4 regions of the Vibrio sp. EA2 genome follow, and region 3 is predicted to be linked to each of the others. Evidence: predicted binding sites of a transcription regulator. Region 3 holds the regulator's gene; each other region holds the start of a gene.
What was found. The regulator PurR, encoded in region 3, represses purine synthesis genes. The targets are predictions, from matches to a motif close to TNANGNAAACGTTTNCNTNA.
Positions count from the first base shown of each region.

Region 1: a site for PurR is predicted at 2,222-2,241, ahead of guaB (IMP dehydrogenase). Genes of this name have one in related genera too.
Region 2: a site for PurR is predicted at 2,017-2,036, ahead of RXX31_RS05950 (phosphoribosylaminoimidazolesuccinocarboxamide synthase). Genes of this name have one in related genera too.
Region 4: a site for PurR is predicted at 2,925-2,944, ahead of purL (phosphoribosylformylglycinamidine synthase). Genes of this name have one in related genera too.

Region 1 is NZ_JAWLID010000007.1:166,556-171,584, forward strand. Features, by position in the region: gene guaA (glutamine-hydrolyzing GMP synthase) at 1-528, opposite strand, end outside; gene guaB (IMP dehydrogenase) at 628-2,094, opposite strand; gene xseA (exodeoxyribonuclease VII large subunit) at 2,329-3,660, shown strand; gene RXX31_RS15735 (zinc ribbon domain-containing protein) at 3,682-3,906, opposite strand; gene RXX31_RS15740 (alanyl-tRNA editing protein) at 4,200-5,029, opposite strand, start outside.
Region 2 is NZ_JAWLID010000002.1:364,555-369,583, forward strand. Features, by position in the region: gene RXX31_RS05945 (alkaline phosphatase D family protein) at 1-714, shown strand, start outside; gene RXX31_RS05950 (phosphoribosylaminoimidazolesuccinocarboxamide synthase) at 797-1,900, opposite strand; gene RXX31_RS05955 (SulA-like leucine-rich domain-containing protein) at 2,117-2,509, opposite strand; gene RXX31_RS05960 (hypothetical protein) at 2,876-3,061, opposite strand; gene RXX31_RS05965 (OmpA family protein) at 3,427-4,095, opposite strand; gene RXX31_RS05970 (DUF2786 domain-containing protein) at 4,299-4,994, opposite strand.
Region 3 is NZ_JAWLID010000002.1:137,107-142,135, forward strand. Features, by position in the region: gene RXX31_RS04955 (putative signal transducing protein) at 7-330, opposite strand; gene RXX31_RS04960 (TVP38/TMEM64 family protein) at 330-1,022, opposite strand; gene RXX31_RS04965 (TfoX/Sxy family DNA transformation protein) at 1,204-1,794, opposite strand; cyclic di-GMP riboswitch class I at 1,911-1,999, opposite strand; gene purR (HTH-type transcriptional repressor PurR) at 2,268-3,272, opposite strand; gene torD (molecular chaperone TorD) at 3,703-4,350, opposite strand; gene torR (two-component system response regulator TorR) at 4,615-5,029, shown strand, end outside.
Region 4 is NZ_JAWLID010000007.1:71,246-76,274, reverse strand. Features, by position in the region: gene tadA (tRNA adenosine(34) deaminase TadA) at 1-441, shown strand, start outside; gene RXX31_RS15325 (hypothetical protein) at 492-626, opposite strand; gene mltF (membrane-bound lytic murein transglycosylase MltF) at 1,146-2,786, opposite strand; gene purL (phosphoribosylformylglycinamidine synthase) at 3,085-5,029, shown strand, end outside.

The DNA of each region.
Region 1 (5,029 bases), on a different contig from region 3:
TACTTCTGGGTGGAACTGAACGCCGTAGTATTTCTTCTCTTCGTTCGCCATCGCAGCGTAAGGACACGTTTCCGTCTCACCTACTTTTACGAAGTCTGCTGGAATTTCTACTACTTTATCACCGTGGCTCATCCAAACATCTTGAATCGCTTCTAGATCTTTAAACAGTGCAGATTCGCCAGAAACTTTAACTTGAGCGTAGCCAAACTCACGCTCGTTAGAGCCTGCTACTTTACCACCTAGCTGCTCTGCCATGGTCTGCATGCCGTAACATACACCAAAAACAGGAACACCTGAGTCAAATACGTATTGAGGTGCGCGTGGAGAGTTTTCTTCCGTTACACTTTCAGGACCACCAGATAGGATGATGCCATCTGGGTTGAATTCGCGAATATCCGCTTCTTCTACATCCCAGCTCCATAGTTCACAGTAAACGCCGATTTCACGTACGCGACGAGCAACTAATTGAGTGTACTGAGAACCGAAGTCCAAGATCAGAATACGTTGGTCATGGATATTTTTAGTCATTTTGAGCAGTCTTTTTTAGGCTAAGTGATTAAAACCGAGGCGAGTGTACTCGCCTCTTATTAATGCTTCAAGGAAAAAGCAAACGTTTACGCTAGGCAATTAGTTACCTAAACGGTAGTTTGGCGCTTCCTTAGTAATCTGAACGTCGTGTACATGAGACTCTTGCATACCCGCACCAGAGATACGTACAAATTCAGCTTTAGTACGCATATCTTCGATAGTTGCAGAACCCGTTAGACCCATGCTTGAACGTAGACCACCCATTTGCTGGTGTACGATCTCTTTTAGGCGACCTTTGTATGCGATACGACCTTCGATGCCTTCTGGTACAAGCTTGTCTGCAGCGTTGTCAGACTGGAAGTAACGATCAGAAGAACCTTGAGACATTGCGCCCAAAGAACCCATACCACGGTATGATTTGTAAGAACGACCGTTGTATAGAATCACTTCACCCGGAGCTTCTTCCGTACCAGCAAACATAGAACCAACCATCACACATGACGCGCCAGCTACGATTGCTTTACAGATATCACCAGAGAAACGGATACCGCCGTCTGCGATAACTGGAATGCCGTATTGGTTAGCAACTTCAGTTGCATCTGCGATAGCGGTAATTTGAGGAACACCAACACCCGTTACGATACGAGTCGTACAGATAGAACCAGGGCCGATACCTACTTTTACTGCGCTTACACCAGCTTCGATAAGTGCTTTAGCACCAGCACCTGTAGCAACGTTACCGCCAATGATTTCTAGATCTGGGTAAGCTTCGCGCGTTTCGCGGATACGAGTCAGAACACCTTCAGAGTGACCGTGTGATGAGTCGATAAGTAGAACGTCTACGCCTGCGGCAACAAGCGCAGCAACACGCTCTTCGTTACCTGCACCAGCACCAACGGCTGCACCAACGCGTAGACGACCACGTTCATCTTTACATGCGTTTGGCTTACGTTCTGCTTTGTGGAAGTCTTTCGCTGTGATCATACCAGTCAGTTTGAAATCATCATTCACAACCAGTACTTTCTCTACACGCGCTTCGTGCATCTTTTCTTGCACTTCTTCACGTGTCGCACCTTCTTCTACTGCTGCCAATTTTTCTTTTGGCGTCATAACTGACGACACTTTCTTAGAAAGGTCAGTAACAAAACGAACGTCACGGCCAGTGATGATACCAACAAGTTCATTGTGTTCAGTGACTACAGGGAAGCCAGCAAAGCCGTGCTTTTCAGTCAAAGCGACTACGTCAGCGATGGTTTCGTCAGGGTTTACTGTCACTGGGTCTGTAACAACGCCAGACTCGAACTTCTTAACTTTACGAACTTCAGCTGCCTGCTGCTCAATAGACATGTTTTTGTGGATAAAGCCAATGCCACCTTCCTGCGCAAGTGCAATAGCGAGACGAGCTTCCGTCACGGTATCCATAGACGCAGAAATCATTGGAATATTCAGAGCAATATTTTTTGTTAGCTGAGTGCGAAGATCAGCTGTGTTTGGGAGAACGGTGGAGTGTGCTGGCACTAGCAGTACGTCGTCGAATGTCAGCGCTTCTTTGGCAATTCTTAGCATTTGCAATATCTCACAATTAGAGGAGTAAAAAAAAGCAATCCAAAGTCTCATCGTTTCGCATAATGAGGGTAACTGTCTTTGGTGACGAGCTACATTTGGATTAGATATTGCGGACGGATTATACGTTCAACGCAATCGCTTGACTACAAGTTTTTTCATTTTTTTCTTGCAATCCCCCCCTTGCTATGTATTATATTTCCGCTAATTTCCATACTCACGTCTACGAGATTAGCTGTGCTCTCCCAGACCAATCAAAACATTTTCACCGTTTCCCGTCTTAATGCAGAAGTCCGTCTACTGTTGGAAAATGAAATGGGGATCGTCTGGCTTGTCGGAGAGATCTCAAACTTCTCAGCGCCCGTCTCTGGTCATTGGTACTTAACGCTTAAAGACTCTCGTGCTCAAGTAAAATGCGCCATGTTCCGTGGCAATAACCGTCGTGTAACGTTCAAGCCCGCAAATGGTAATCAAGTATTGGTAAAAGCGCGCCTATCTCTTTATGAGCCACGAGGTGACTACCAACTCATCATCGAAAGTATGCAGCCTGAAGGCGATGGACGACTGCAGCAAGAGTTTGAAGCGCTCAAGATGAAGCTAGCGTCGGAAGGGCTATTTGCTCAAACCAGTAAACACCCCCTACCTGAGCACCCAAAATGCGTCGGCGTCATCACCTCCAAAACCGGTGCTGCATTGCACGATATTCTTGATGTACTTAAGCGTCGAGACCCATCTCTTCCGGTCGTGATCTATCCGACTACGGTTCAGGGAGATTCAGCAGCCATTGAAATCGCTCAAGCAATTGGTCGTGCCAACAGTCGCAACGAATGTGATGTGTTAATTGTTGGCCGTGGTGGTGGTTCGTTAGAAGATTTATGGTGCTTTAACAACGAGATCCTTGCGCGCACTATCGCGGCAAGTCAAATCCCGATCATTAGCGCGGTAGGGCACGAAATAGACGTGACAATTGCCGACTTTGTCGCTGACGTGCGTGCACCAACGCCTTCCGCAGCTGCAGAGCTGGTAAGCCGAGATAACAGTCATAAAGATCAAACGCTTGTTGCTCGTCAGCATAAACTGGCAAGCGCTCTGCGTTACTATTTAGCGCAGCAAAAACAGCAAGCAGCACAACTGCTACACCGTTTAGAACGTCAGCATCCAAGTTATCAGTTACAGCGTCAGTCTCAACAACTTGATGAGTTGGATATGCGCCTGCAAAGAGCGATGCAGCGTTTCATCAGTGTTCGCCAACAAGCAGTTGAACGTAAACAATATCGTCTGCAGCTGAACTCCCCAGTCAAACGCCTTACACAGCAAAAATCGAAACTTGAGCGAGCAGAACAGAAGCTACTCGATGCTATGGATCGCAAATTACTGACGATGCGTCACGAATTAGCGATGGCAGCAGAAAAACTGGATACGGTTAGCCCACTTGCCACACTCAAACGTGGTTACTCAATCACGCAAACGGAGCAAGGCAAGGTGATTACACAAGCTGAAGATGTGAAAACGGGCGACCAACTTGTCACCCGTTTGGCAAATGGTGAGATACGCTCTACGGTTAACTAACTGAGTAGTGAGCGAGTGTAGTTAGTTGATCTTTTGAAACTCAAATCGAACTCGAGATTTTGATTTGAGTTCATTACACGTATTACAAAAGTAATTCGCAGCCCCACAAGCCTGGAGCTTTTCCAGTTCTGCGTCACAATCGGGACAGAACCCTACCTTTTTGAAATCTGAGTCACACTGATTACAGTGATACTGACCCGTCCATTCTAATTCAACGTCACAAGTCGGACAGATGTTCTGCTGCATACGTCTTTACCTTTCAGTTTTCTTTTTGCCAGTATTCACAAATTCCCAGCGCAAACCTTGATCAAAATCACTGTATTGGAAACAGCGAATTGTGCGTCATCAGTACGGCCTAATAAAGATCTTACTCTGATCTTCGGATATTACCCACTTGATCAGCGATCACCCCTTAAAAGAATATTTATATAACCACACACCGAAAGCATAAGTTACATATTCTGCATTCCAATTTAAAGCAGACAAAAACTCCACACATGAAAGATTAAAAAACAAAATATAGAATTTAATAAAAAGATCTAATTATCTAGAAACGCTTTTACTTCGGTGTGCATTTCAATGGTTTGTGGAGCACATTCTCGTAAGGTCACGTGTATTGAACCAAACTCATTTAAATGACTGGCATGCGTGCCGCCACAAGGAATGACCGCTATTTCCCCCTCCCCTAAGTCACACTTCCAATAACGTGAATCCGTCAATGTTTGACCAGAACATTCAATAACGATCGTCTCTTCACGCTGGAGCCACTCGGATAGCTGAACATTAACCTTGTGCTCTATATCATGAAGGTCCGCCAGCATATCTGCGCTGTTTAAGCCTCTTTTACGTAGCGTTTTACCTAAACGATACGTATCCAAACATTTGTCCGGGGTAACGAAGCTCGTCTCCTGAGCATAGCTGTTAAAGTCATAATAACCATGGGGGTCTTTACGGTCGGCATCTTTCCGCCAATATCCATCTGTCAGTACTTTATTTAATGCTAAGTAAGCCAGATGTCCGGCACTGTGACCACGACTCAGAGAAAGCTGATATTGTTTATCCACTCGCAACGAGACCATCGTTCCCGGCTCAAGTGATTCAGTCCGTGTTAGCACATGTACCACAACAAACACCCAGCCTTCTGTATCTCGCTTTACAGGGATTGTCGTCCCAACATACAGCGTGTTTGTTTCAAGCTCTACCGCCCCCACCTGACAGTCGATAACGGGTAACACTTCTTCGTTGACTTCAACCGACCCTTTATCAGCTGGGTGATCTGGCCAAATGTGGCTGACGGGATGAAAAGGCGTTGTCTCTGTGACCAAATAAGTCACATCATTTTCATGTTGAATTCGTTGTACAGGCGCTT
Region 2 (5,029 bases), 230 kb from region 3:
TCTATTGCGGGCTTGGTCGCAGAGTCTCGAAGTGCTGATAGAGAATTATTAGGCGATGAGCAGCTGGCCTGGATGATGAACGAACTGAACACGCAAAACGCAACGTGGAATGTTTTGGGGCAGCAAGTGTTGATGTCTCGTATGGAACTGCCCAGCTCAGTGATGCTGGCAATGTTTCAGTTGTTTGTGGCGACAGAGGAACAAAAAGCCGCAGCGCTGCTTGCGGTCAATTCAGCCATCATCAATTACCTTTCGGATCCTAGTTCAGATCCGGTACTTTTACCTTATAACCTTGATGCTTGGGACGGTTACTATGTGGACCGAGAGAAAGTCTATGCATTGTTGAATGCGAGTTCAGGTAAGTTCGTGTGTTTAGCTGGCGACACTCATAACTCATGGGCGAGTGAGTTGAAGGATGTAGCTAGTAATCCAGTCGGTGTGGAATTTGCGGCTGGCTCGGTAAGTTCTCCTGGTATCGAAGAGCTGTTAGGCCTGGACGCAGCGGTGATAGCTCAGATGGAAGTGGCTTTGCCACAGTTAGTATCAGAGTTGCAATGGGCAGATCTGAAACTGCGAGGGTTCATGCGTGTCACCTTTACACCCGATAAAGCGGAATCTACCTGGTATTTTGTTTCTACTGTTAAAGAGATGGAGTATCAGGTAACGATGAAATCAGCCTCGACAACCGATGGTGTGACGTTAGATATAAGTTAGTTTGGTTTGAAAGTAGATCGAAAAAAGTCCGCATTAATGCGGACTTTCTGTATTAATACACTTCAGTTGGTTATCGAACGTTTTAGTCGATTAACCCATACTCTTTGGCAAGAACGTCAATGATTTCGGCTTTAGGGTTTTCGCTTAACGTGATTGGTTTACCAGTAATTTTTTCTGCAATTCCAATGTAAGTCTTCGAAATATCAAGCAATGACTCAACCGGCAGTTCATTGTCACGAGCCAGCGCTTCACGCTCAGGCATACGCTCTTTGTTTAGCAAGATATCTGGGTCAGGGAAGTGGTTCAAAAGGAACTGACGGAAGCCTTCTTTTGAGTTTTCAACAATGTTGCCTGCCTGGTACTCTTTTGCATCCCAAATGCGAGAAGAGTCTGGTGTGCCCACTTCATCCATGTAGATCAGTTTTTCGTTACCAGCGGCGTCGTGGACGTAACCGAATTCAAACTTGGTATCGACGAAGATTTGATCAATCGCTTCCAGCGCGTTACTGATAACGTTAAAGCCTTCTTTAAGTAACTTTTCGTAAAGCGCGATGTCTTCTGCGCTAGAGAAGTTAAATGCTTCAAAGTTATCGACGATATTCTGGCGAGTGATGTTAACGTCATCCGCTTCTGGTACGCCAGGGATGCCGGTTAAAATGCCTTTTGTAGAAGGTGTCATCAATAACTCAGGAAGCGCTTTGTCTTTTTCCAAACCTTCAGGAAGCTGAATGCCACAGAACTCGCGTTCACCATTTGCGTATGCTCGCCACATAGAACCTGTGATGTACTTACGGCAAATCGCTTCAATTTTAACCGGTTTCGCTTTCTGTACGATCCAAACGAACGGGTGAGGAATATCTAGGATGTGGCTGTCAGCCAGGCCATTGTCTTTAAATAGCTTGAACCATTGGTTCGAGATGGCGTTTAACGCGGCGCCTTTGCCAGGCACACCTTTCAGACCGCCTTCACCGTGCCAAATGCAATCAAAAGCAGAAATACGGTCGCTGATCACCATGATCGCCAGAGGCGCGTCTGGAGCAACATCGTATCCTTTTTCTTTGATCAGGCGGGCGCTGTCTTCTTCAGTTAACCAGTAAACTGAACGAACTTTACCGCTGTGAACGGGTTTTTGGGTGCGAATTGGCAGGTCGTCATTGACGGCAAGTACTTGATTAGCAAGGCTCATTGCGACATTCCTATCATCTTAATCAAACGTCATAAAGAGAAGATATTCAGCTAACGTAAGTCGCTGAATAAATCGAATGTGGGCATCATACCAGAACTATTTTAACTCGCCAGAGAAAAAGCAAACGTTTGCCTGATTTATTAATTCTCTAAGTCGAAGGTAAAAAAATGCCCCCTATAAAGGAGGCGAGATGCAGGATGGATAACGTCGATCTTGTTAGTGATACTGGTTTACTCTGCCTTCGACGAAAAAGACTTCACACTGATAACGCTGGCCAATGTCTCGCAACATGGATTGATTCATAGGTGCTATGTCAGTTGAGGCAACAACCGCACTCGCGTTACCTGAACGAATTGCTTTAACCACAATTTCAACTTCAGAAAGTTGTTGGGATGGCTTCATTTGAATTACGTTTTTACAACAAATATTGGAAGCAGTGAGCTGATCAAAGTTGGGACGAGGACACTCGGAAGTAAATAAGATCCATTGTTTCTGCTGAGACAGAACAGCCAATTTAGAAAGAAGCTGATCAGAAACGTCCATAGGCTGAGTAGCTTGTGCCAGTACATTGTAACGAGAGTATGTTTGATTTTGACCGTGTAACTGCATCTTACTGTTCCTTTATACATGCTGTATGTGTATACAGTAGTTTGTTTTATGGAACTGATCAACTGATTTTTATGCTTATAGTGGCAAGTTATTTTCGGGTGTTTGTCTAGTTTTGTTATTAACTATATGAATTTGTTGGTTTAATTATTTTGTTGATATGTTTGATACGGCTTGTAAAGTGTGAAGTGAATAACAGTACTAGCTTTGTATTGAGGTAAAAAACTACTGTATATACAGTGAACGTGGTCAGTTTTATACAGTGCTTTTAGGGGGGACGTTGGGTGTCAAAGGCTATGGAGAAGGGTAGATAGCAAAAAAGCGCCTTGGAGGCGCCTTTAGAAATCAGTTCTGTTGATTTGAGTTATCTCAGCTCGCACGTTGAGTATTGCGCTCACGCATCTGCATTTCACCTTGGTTAAATAGGCGTACATCGATTTTTGCCATATCGTAACAAGATTTACATGAGTGATGATGTTTACCATCTAAATAGTCATGTCGCGTGATAAGAGCTGGTTTTTTACACCAATCACAGGTGCCTTCTTCAGTGAACATTGATTTTTCTCCCCACCTAGAAAAATTAGAGTCTTTAGGTGTTATTTTTCGCAGCGCATTATGACACAAGTAAGTGGGTTAAGTTAAATATCTGTTAATGGTTTTGAGAGGGAAATCGATTGCAACGAACTGTTTATAGGGCCTGAAGAGTTGTGGCTTCTAACTACTTTCTAGTTTTTACGGTTTTGTAACATTTTGTGTAATTATTCTAGAAGTCTGATTGAGGTGTTTGAACTCTGCCTGAAAAACAAGTGCTTAAGGTAAAGCAAAAATAAGGGGTTTGAGAGAGGTTGATATGTCAGGCCTAGATGTGTTTCTAGGCCTGTGCCGGTAATTATTGTTAATTACCTTGTAATGTAATCCAATTACTTCAGAGGCAAGATTTGAATTTCGACACGGCGGTTACACGCGCGGCCTTCTGTCGTTTGGTTGGAGCAAAGTGGGTTACGTTCACCATAACCGCGCGCAATTGCACGACCAGGAGCAACATTTTGTTGTACTAGGAACTGACGCACAGATTCTGCGCGATTTTCCGATAGTGACTGGTTGTACGAATCACTACCAGTGCTGTCAGTGTAACCATCAATCACAAGGCTGGTATCTGGGTACTCAACTAGGATACGTGCGACACCACGAAGCGTGTTGTGGATACCGTAATCAAGTTGGTAAGAATCGGTAGCAAAACCGATGCCGTTTTCCATACGAAGCAGAAGCTGGTTTTCACCAACACGTTGTACTTGTACACCAGAATTCATTAACTCTTTGCGTAGTGCCGCTTCTTGCTGGTCGAAGTAGTAACCGGCACCCGCACCAGTTGCACCACCTGCAGCTGCGCCAATTAAGGCACGTTGACGACGCTCTTTAGCATTATCACCCGTCGCTAACCCGATTGCAGCACCAGCGACCGCACCTGTGATGGCACCGATAGTCGTGGAGTTAGTTTCGTATTCACCTGTAGTGGCGTTTTGACGTTGAGTGGCTTGACAGCCTGTAAGAGCAAGCACTAGGGCAAGTGCGATAGACAGCTTTTTCAAGGGAAAATCTCCATATAAAAATTGAGGCGAAACGCTGCTTTATAAAATTAGACTTAAATTATTAATCAGTCGTTATCGATCTTTGTTAGCTGAAGGTAAGATGGAAGCAGAAAATTGTAAGAATTGTCCTACTCTGGCCAAATAACGTCTACGTATTTGCTACGCAGTTAAAACTATTTGGCCTTTTTGAGGAGTTGAGGAGGTTAGTCCGAGTGATTATCCAGCATTTTTCTTGCTTGCTCACCGCCCACACCGCGGTTCACAGACACTTTTCGACCTTTCTTCAAACCAACTTCATAATCTGCGGTTAGGTTTTTCATCGCTTCTTTAAGTTGTTTCTTAAAGGTTTCGCGATCAATGTTTTTGAATTCTTTGTCGATGTAGTCATTTATTTTATTGGCTGACTCTTCGTCAGGGGAGATCACTGGTAGCTTTTCAATTGCACCTTCAACCCAACCAGAAACAAATGAGTTTACCCGGCGGGTTACTTCCATGGAAGAAGTGCCACTACCCGCAAAACTATTTCGGAACTGACCAGTACTTTCGTTCATTTCGCGATAGATAATATCGAAAGCGAAGGCGGCAAAAATCGCACGGTCGGCTTCGCCAATAAACTCCACGCGTTTAAGCCCTTTGTGATTCAGCAGAACTGCCTCAACGCCAAACTTGGTGTTGATGCCACGAATCACACGCAAAATAGTAGAACTTATGTTTGCGGGTAGCAGGTGGGAAGACTGTGTTTTTCCCATTTTGATGAACTCAATATCATCTTTGTCCAGACCATACTTCATCATCAGGCGATGTGCCATCTTGATGGCGTTAGCAGCCTCATTGACGTTGGCAGAGTTACCCAGTTCTAAACACTTGGCGATTTTTTTCAGGGCTTTTTGTTTATCCATCGACAACCAATTACGAAAGCAGAAAATTTATGAAG
Region 3 (5,029 bases):
AACTACCTAGCCCCTTCCATCTATCTGATAACCACACTGCCAGCAAGCACCAAATTGTCCTTCATTGATTTCTGAACATTTAGGGCATGTCCAATCTTGATAGGTGTTTGGCTGAGCTTGTTTTTGGTAATCATCAATAATGGCAGTTGCTTTCATATGCTGTTCTTCTGCGAATAGCCAGACATACGGGTCTGTATCGTCTCCGAATGGCAACTCTCCTTTTAGACCGAAAAGACCTTCACCACGAACCTCACAATGTATTTGCTCTGTTTTAAGCAGTTCGCAAACGATATGTGCTTCCGCCGGATTTTTCGCAATAAATATCTTCATCAAGAATGTCCATTTGGCTGTATCTGGTTAGGTCTGAGTTTCTTCATCACCCATTTGACAATCATAGGAAAAAGACCGAGCAACGCAAATGAGGCTAGAACACTGGGAGAGACAATATCCGATAGACTTTCAATCGTTGCTAACTGAGTACCTGCATTGAGATAAACGGCTGTACCTGGGAGCATTCCGATTTGGCTAGTAATATAAAAGCGACCAACAGACATTGGGGTTAACCCCATCAATAAGTTGATGAGAAAGAAAGGGAATACAGGAATTAATCGCAACGAAAGTAGGTAAGATGATCCGTCTTTTTTGACGCCTTCGTTGATCGCGCTGAGCTTAGCAGCAAATTTTGTTTGTACCCAATCTCGTAATAAGTAACGGCTGCTCAGGAAAGCTAACGTCGCACCGATAGTACTGGCAAAGGAGACAAGAACTAAGCTCGCCCAGAAGCCAAATAGGGCAGCAGCTAATAAAGTGACGACGGCTGCGCCGGGAATAGAAAACGCCGTGATCGCGATATAAGCGATGAAATAGAGCGTAATAGCAACGACAAACCTTTCACTAATATAGGTGTTGAGCGCTTCTTGTTGCGCTTTGGCGTTATCTAAAGTGAAGTACTGGCTAAAGTTAACGGCTAACAAAATTATCGTTAAGAGCAGTATCAACCCAAAAACCAGTTTTTTATTCATTGTTGTACTCCGGAAGGACAGCCTTGCCCTAAGAATTTAACAGATACCATTAGAAATAGGGTACTCGTTATCAATTATTTGATATACAGACTTATAGACAGGTTGAGGCCGGAAAAAATTTCAAAAAAAACCGCGGCTAGAGCTGCGGTTTAAATACATCGTAAAGATTTGTCTCTGCTGGTTAAGAAAGCGCACTTTTTAGCTCTTCTCTGCGAGATTGGGGAACGACGCTCCAATGAGTGCCATTTATTGCCCCTTCTAAAGCCCACAGCAGCTCAATGCTTACTTTTGCAGAGTGCGAGTCACGTATCGCCTTGTAAGCACCTAGTGCGCCAGCTTCTTCAAGTTGTTCAACTGATTTAATGCCAGCTTTCTTAAGCATTCGTTCTGTGGCTAGTCGTAAATTTGGCAGATCTTTTAACCTGTCAGGTTTACTACTGGCTTGTTGCTTTTTTTCTAAATTGGCTTGTTCTAAAGACTTCTTCGCGACTTCTATCAAGCGTTCACTGGATTCCCATAAGTCGTTGGAAATCGCATAGTATTTAGTAACGACCGGAAAACCACGTTTTTTATAAACGTACGGTTTTAGTCCTTGCTTCTCGAAGTTAGATGAAGTTTGTTGGTCTGCTCGTATATGAAGTTGATCATTTACAACCAGTGCAAACATCGTTTCATCAGCGAAAAGTCCGAAGCCACCAAACATTGAGCGCGACTTGATCGTACCAAGTGCCTCAAATAGCTTCATAGAATCTTTGAGTATCGGTTTATCCATTATGTGTTATCTCGGTGTAATTAATATTACGCCACCAAAAGTCAGGTCCGAGAGAATAGCAAATACATGCAGGAACAATGTCATTATAGAGTAAACTCATTATACGCATATTTGCCATCGGTAACCCCGCTACCTTCCATTAGAAACATGGTTAAGGCCGGAAGCTTTGCGTCCCATCCTTTCGGATGGTTTGCCCTGTGCGTGACACGTAGAGAATACTTTTTATCTTGAATTAACATCACGTTTCAGAGATCAAAATGTGATGTTGCTTCAGTAAAACGCCCTTATATTATGGTTGTGGTTTCATAATTGAGATTGAAGACTGAGCACAGGTTGTAAGGCTATGTGAGGGAGCTCGTGTTTATACAAAACAGCAACTTATAAAATGTTTATTGATTGTAGTGAACACAAACGACGAAAAAAGATAATTTTTAACGTGAAAAATAAGCGCTCTGGCGAGCGCTTATTAGTAATTAATTGAGTTTTTTGACCGTATTTCGAATGACCAACTCTGGCTGCATTTCAAAAATGCGTTTCTCGTGCTCTTTGTCTTTAATACGTTCAAGTAGAATCTCAAAAGCATTTTTACCGACACGCCGCTTCGGTTGGTGGATCGTTGTCAGTGGTGGCGAGAAATACTCTGCCAACTCGATGTTGTCGTAACCGACGACAGATATCTCTTCTGGAATCTTGATACCATTTTGTTGTAAACGGCTCATCAAACCGAGCGCCATGGTGTCATTGAAACAGAATACGGCCGTTGGACGTTTTTCCATGGCAGTAATTTTGTCTGCGACCAAAACAGCGGTATCACATTCAAAGTTACCTTCAAGAATCCAGTCCTCGTTTACCGGTAAATTCGCTTCTGCCATGGCGCGGCGGAATCCAGCGATACGCTCTTGGCATGCGAGTTTCTCAAAGTGGCCACTCAAGCAAGCAATATCGGTATGACCATTATCAATCAGGTACTTAGTCGCGATATATCCACCTTCTTCTGAGTTGTCCATAATTTTATCGGCTTGGGAGCTCTCTGGGCCCCAATCCATAACAACTTTTGGGATATCAGAATGGCGATCGAGCATTTGTTTAAGTTCTTCGGTCAAGTCGGAACACATCACCAGAATGCCATCTACACGCTTTTCTGCGAGCATGCGGATGTAATCTCTTTGCTTTTCATAGATACCACCAGTGTTACACAGGATTAGTGTGTAGCCTTGTCGGTAACAGTAACTCTCTACACCATCGATGACTTCGGAGAAGAATAGGTTGGTAGATTGCGTTACCAACATACCGATAGTCCGAGTTGAGTTACATTTCAAGCTACGAGCTACCGCACTTGGTGCATAGTTAAGCTCATCAACAGCTTTCATTACTTTTTCTTGCGTTGCTTCTGCAACAAAACGCGTTTTGTTGATAACGTGCGAAACTGTTGTGGTAGAAACGCCGGCTAATCGAGCGACGTCTTTTATAGTGGCCATAAATGGTGTCCTGTATCGAGCTACTAATATACCGAGGGACTAAACCTTGTGCTGCGTGTCTTGTGTAAACTTAGCGCAACAAAATTAATGGCGCTGAGTATGTTTAGCAGTGGTTACTCCGAAGTCGGTAGAGGGTAAGTAGCAACAGCGGTTGATAAAGCAACTTTCTTCAACTGAGTGCAGAAAGGTCAACAACCTATTAAGAAAACACAAAAACCGCTTTATTTCAGCGGTTTACATAAAATCATATTTAATCGTTTGCGTTCACATTTTAGCCCTATGCGGGCAGGCTGGCAATAATTTCAGCAATGGTTTTGTGTCTCGGAAGTCACATTTTGATTGCTAAAAAGCGAGCGCTCGGAACAATTTTAATCGTTAACGAATAAAATATAGGGAACCTCATCGACAGGCTCCCTAAAATAGGCGGCAATTATTCACCAAGAAGGTAAGCGCTGTCCAGTTTACAAAATGCAATTAATAGTTGCGAGACACTGGCATAGAAGCCAAATTCATCCAGTTGCTGACATTTTTGTGCGAACTGTGGTAACCAGGACATGAGTTGGCCTTGGATGAATTCATTTTGTTTTAGGAAGGCTTCTTCCATGTGTTTTTCTTGTTCAAACTCATTAGAGCGAATGATCATATTACCTAAGAAGTCGAGCTCTACCGCTAAATGGTCGGCGGGTTCCTTCAGGCTGTCGTCAACTTGGACACCAAACTCCGCCATCAATCTTTCCATCTCTTCTGCTGGCTTGTCATTGAGCAAACCTGATTCGCCGATATACATCGAAGCGTAAGGAAGTGCGCCGTACTTTTCTGTCTTTAAGAACAGCTCACAAAAATCAGCAGCAAGCTCTAGTTGCGCATCTTCACGGTCTTGTAAGCGATTCAACGCGTCAACAAGGCGATCAATTGCGGGTTTGAGAGATTCATTTTCACCTAAGCCCGCCAAAAAGCTACGAATTTCGACACTATGGTAAGCCTCCAATTCTTTGGCTGTCAGTTCTTTAGCGAATAAGCTAGAAAACCACCAGTAGATCTCGGCGCGTTTTTCATTAAAAGCTTTCACTTCTTGCATTTTAGGCTCCTGAATGATGCTCTGTTTCTGGCACCACAAAATCAAATTCAGATGTCCCTTAAGTGTAATCAATTAAAATGAACAGCAGTAACTATAACTATGATGTTTTATAGAGAAATATGTCCATTTATTAACAGGGTTCAGTAAGCTTGTTTTGAATCAACAAAATCATTAAATCTTGCTTTTTAGCCCGCCCATGACTAGAAATGTTAATAGTTATGAATAGAATACATCTCGAATAATAAATGACAGAAAGTGGTGTAAATGAGCTATCACGTATTAGTCGTAGAAGATGATGTTGTAACTCGCAGTAAGCTGGCGGGTTATTTCCAAAATGAAGGGTACACAGTCAGTGAGGCCGAAAGCGGCATGCAAATGCGTGAAGTGCTGCAAGCTGGTGACGTTGACCTTATCATGTTGGATATTAACTTGCCGGGTGAAGACGGCCTGATGCTTACGCGTGAATTACGTAGCCAATCGGATATTGGTATCATATTAGTGACAGGACGCACGGATAGCATCGACAAAATCGTTGGTCTGGAAATGGGGGCGGACGACTATGTCACCAAACCTTTTGAACTCAGAGAATTATTAGTTCGCGTTAAAAACTTATTGTGGCGTATTTCGAATGCACGCAATGGCTCAAACAAAGTGAACGAAACTAACGAACAGCATATTG
Region 4 (5,029 bases), on a different contig from region 3:
GTTGGTGCGGTGCTAGTCAGAGATGGGGAGATCATTGCAGAAGGTTGGAACCGTTCTATCTGTACTCATGACGCAACGGCCCATGCCGAGATTCAGACATTGCGTAAAGCGGGGCAAGTCTTAGAGAATTATCGCTTATTAGATACCACACTTTACGTGACGTTAGAACCATGCCCGATGTGTGCCGGTGCACTGTTACACAGCCGCGTGAAGCGAGTGGTCTTTGGTGCTCCTGATCTGAAAGCAGGTGCCGCAGGAACAGTGTTAAACCTGTTTGAAAGTCAGGCTGCATACCATTATGCAACGGTCGAGAAAGGGCTGTTAGAACAAGAGTGCCGAGGGCAGTTACAAGCTTTTTTTAAGCGTCGTCGCAAAGAAATTAAAGACAAGAAACAGGCTGAAAAAGCGTTACAGAGTGATCAGGTAAAGCGTGAGGATTAAGGAAGGTTCAGCAAACATCCACAGTTTGGGTAGATGTTTGCTTCTGTTCCTCAGTGGTTCACTAAGTGAACGAAAACACGATGGCGTGCACTGATTTTCTTCTTTATGTTCGTCAGCTTGCGCTTACGACGGATTGCCGCCACTGTATTATGTAAACGCTTTGACTGAACCTTACGTCTTCTCATATTCGAAACCTCTAGTAGACAAGACCACGAACACCCTCAGTTAGACACTAATTGTGTCCGACTAATCAAAACTCGACGTTCTCAAGCCTGTCAGGCCACTATTTTCACGCGTAACGTTATCAACACCTGCAACACAATACGAGGTTTGTGATTGATAGTGATTTTCGGTTAGGCATAAAAAATGGCAACACTAATAATAGGCTGAGTGTCATCGATATCGTCATGAATCGTTACGACATTCATATCCCGATCTCAGATTAGTGAACAACCATTAGATGACACTCTAATGATACGTATCATGTTTAATCGGGAGAGGGTAACCAGCCGAGTATATTGCTCCCGAAATATCTTAAGAAGCTATAAATATTAAGGGGTTACAATGCCGGTCACTAAGTTTGTTGGCACATACTTATTGATATTGACCTAACTCGGAAAGATCGATTTTAGATAAGTTTGTTCAAAGACTCAACAAAAAATGGCGAGCTATTCACTCGCCATTTTTTATTCACTGGTTGGGTCTTATTCCGAGGGGACTTCTGGATCTGACTCGTCATCTTCAGTTGTGTCAGAGGCGCTTGATACCTCAGGCTCTTCTTCCTCAACTGACTCTGATATTTCTTCAGATACACTCTCTACAGCACCGGATACTTCCTCGGCAATACTTTCCACTGCACCAGACGTAATAGTATCAGGGTCGAGCGGTGGGATGACTTGCAGGTCTTCTGTGGTTTCATCTGTCGCTGGCTTCTGACTTACATGGCCAATAATTGACTGATAGTAACGACGAATATTCTCGACGTAATTACGCGCTTCATCTCCTCGGGCATAACCGTAACGCGTTTGGCTATAAAAGCGTTTTTGACGCAGTAGAGGCAGTCTGTCTTTTACATCTGCCCAGGCATTTGGATCGCCCCCTTGAGCTTTCGTTAGTCGTCGAGCGTCCAACATATGACCATAACCAATGTTATAGGAAGCAAGTGCGAACCAAATTTTTTCGTGATCGCTGATCGTTTCGGGTACGCGAGCAACAATGCGACGCAGGTATTCCACACCACCACGGATAGACTGCTCAGGATCGAGACGGTTGGTTACGCCGACGCTTTTTGCTGTTGGTAACGTGAGCATCATCATGCCGCGTACACCGGTTGGTGACTTAGCTTTTGGTTTCCAATGAGACTCTTGATAAGCCAAAGCGGCAATTAAGCGCCAATCAAACTCTTCACTGTATTTTTGGAATAGGGGTGACCACTTAGGAAGTTTGTCATCCAGAGCTCGAATGAAGGCACGAGTATCCACATAATCGAAGGCTTCGATATGTCCAATGTATTTTTCTTCCAGCGAGGCCAGTTCACCCGATTGCTTGATGTTACCAAAGAACTCAATCAGCATTGCGTACAAGCTTTCGTCCTCTGAACGACGAGTAAACCAAGATACAGGTTGGTCTTCTGTTAGCTCAAAAGCCAAAGCCAGATCAGGATAGAGGCGCTGAGCCAGTGACAATTCAACGGAGTCAGTTACGGTAAAGCGCAGATCGCCTGTAGAAACACTTTTCAGCAAATCACTAGTGTCGGCATCACCGACGATTTCAAACTGTAACTCAGGGTACTGTTTTTTTAATGCCGTCAGTGTCGGAACATATTGTGACTGTTCGACGATTTGAAGTGTACCTGCCGCCGCACTTTTATCTTCTGTGTCCTCGACTTGGCTCGCTTGATACTTGATTAAGCGCTTAAGACTACGAGGACGAAGTTGCCCTTTTTTATACACGACTTGCTGGCTGACATAGTAGTAAGCTGGACCTGGTCGAAAACGCTTTACCGCTTGAGAAGTCTGGTTCAACCCCGTCGCTATAATATCAATGTCGCCTTTCTTGAGTGCCGGAAAAAGGTCGGCTTGACGGAAAGCGGGTTTGATCTCAAGTTTTACGCCGAGTTCTTCAGCGAATTGACGAGCAAGCTCATAATCCAAGCCTGCGGGGCCATCGGGGCCAATGTAGTAAGATAGTTGGTTGTTAAGTGTACCAACTCGAAGAACGCCACGTTCCTGGATTTTCTGGAATTCACTTTTTGGTGCCGACTCAATTTGGCAGGCAGAAAGTAGTAGCACAGATGCGAAAAGTAAGACGCTGCGCTTAAGTCGGTTGAACTGGCTAATTTGCATTAATTGGTACTTCTCGAAAAATTTCTATCGTCCTTTATATCAAAGGGAAGTGGTGGGGCAAAGGGAATCGCATAGATAGAGTGCGACATTGCGTGTTTTATCGACATTTTGGCGATAATTCAAATTTGAAGAAAAAATTGACGCAAACGGTTGCTTTTGGTGTTACATCACAAAAACAATTACTATATAATGCGCTCGCAAAGGAGAGGTGGAATCGGTATAAGTTCGGGTTGTCAAGCCTAAGTGGCTGAATTTATTCCAATATCACCTTAATCAATTGCATAAGAGACCTAAGCACATGAGAATTTTGCGTGGCTCCCCAGCTCTTTCTGAGTTCCGTGTTAATAAACTATTGGAACTTTGTCGTGAACAAAATCTGCCTGTAACCGGCATTTACGCCGAGTTTATGCACTTTGCGGATCTAAAATCTGACCTTGATAACCAAGAGTTAGAAAAGCTTGAAAAGTTGCTGACTTACGGTCCAACGATCGAAGAGCACGAGCCTGAAGGTCTTCTACTTCTTGTTACGCCTCGTCCTGGCACTATTTCGCCTTGGTCTTCTAAGTCTACCGATATTGCTATCAACTGTGGTCTGGACAAAGTTAAACGTCTAGAACGTGGTACAGCGTACTACGTAGAAACCTCAGTGACACTGTCTGATGCTCAAATCAACACAGTAAAAGCTTTAATTCACGATCGCATGATGGAAACGGTGTTTACTGAACTTGAAGCCGCTTCTGCACTATTTACTGTGGCAGAGCCAGCTCCAGTGGCACACGTTGATATCCTGGCTGGTGGTCGTCTTGCGCTTGAAGAAGCAAACGTTTCACTTGGCTTGGCGCTAGCAGAAGATGAAATTGATTACTTAGTAGAGAACTTCACTAAGTTAGGTCGTAATCCAAACGACATTGAGCTAATGATGTTTGCGCAGGCGAACTCAGAGCACTGTCGTCACAAGATCTTTAATGCAGACTGGACTATCGATGGCGTAGACCAAGAGAAGTCTCTGTTTAAGATGATCAAAAACACATTTGAAACGACGCCAGACCACGTTCTGTCTGCTTACAAAGATAACGCAGCAGTAATGACAGGTTCTAAAGTGGGTCGTTTCTTCCCAGATCCTAAATCTCGTCAATACACTTACCACCATGAAGATGCGCACATCTTGATGAAGGTAGAGACGCACAACCACCCAACGGCTATCTCTCCATGGCCAGGCGCATCAACCGGTTCTGGTGGTGAAATCCGTGACGAAGGCGCGACCGGTATCGGTGGTAAACCAAAAGCGGGTCTGGTTGGTTTCACAACGTCTAACTTACGTATCCCTGGCTTTGAACAGCCTTGGGAAACCGACTTTGGCAAGCCTGGTCGTATCGTAAACGCACTGGACATCATGCTTGAAGGCCCTCTGGGTGGCGCAGCATTCAACAACGAATTTGGTCGTCCAAACCTATTAGGCTACTTCCGCACCTACGAAGAGAAAGTGACTTCCCACGCGGGTGAAGAAATTCGTGGTTACCACAAGCCAATCATGATTGCTGGTGGTATGGGTAATATCCGTGACGAACACGTACAGAAGAAAGAGATTCCAGTTGGTGCAAGCCTAATCGTACTTGGTGGTCCGGCAATGAACATCGGCCTTGGTGGCGGTGCTGCATCTTCAATGGCGTCTGGTCAGTCTGCAGAAGACCTGGATTTTGCTTCAGTACAGCGTGAAAACCCAGAGATGGAACGTCGTTGTCAGGAAGTTATCGACCGTTGTTGGCAGTTAGGTGAAGAGAACCCAATCGCATTTATCCACGATGTGGGCGCGGGCGGTATCTCTAACGCACTTCCTGAGCTTTGTGACGACGGCGAGCGTGGCGGTAAGTTCCAGCTACGTGATGTACCAAATGATGAATTGAGCATGAGCCCGCTGGAAATCTGGTGTAACGAATCTCAGGAACGTTACGTTCTTGCAGTTGCGCCAGAACATATGGAAGCATTCGATGCAATCTGTAAGCGTGAGCGTGCACCTTACGCAGTGGTTGGTGTGGCAACAGAAGAACGTCATCTGACACTAGAAGACTCTCACTTCGACAATACGCCAATTGATATGCCAATGGATATCTTGCTTGGTAAAACACCGAAGATGCACCGTGAAGCAACGACATTGAAAGTAGATAGCCCAGCGATTACACGTGACGGTATTGAAATCAACGAAGCGGCAGATCGCGTACTTCGTCTTCCAACGGTTGCTGAGA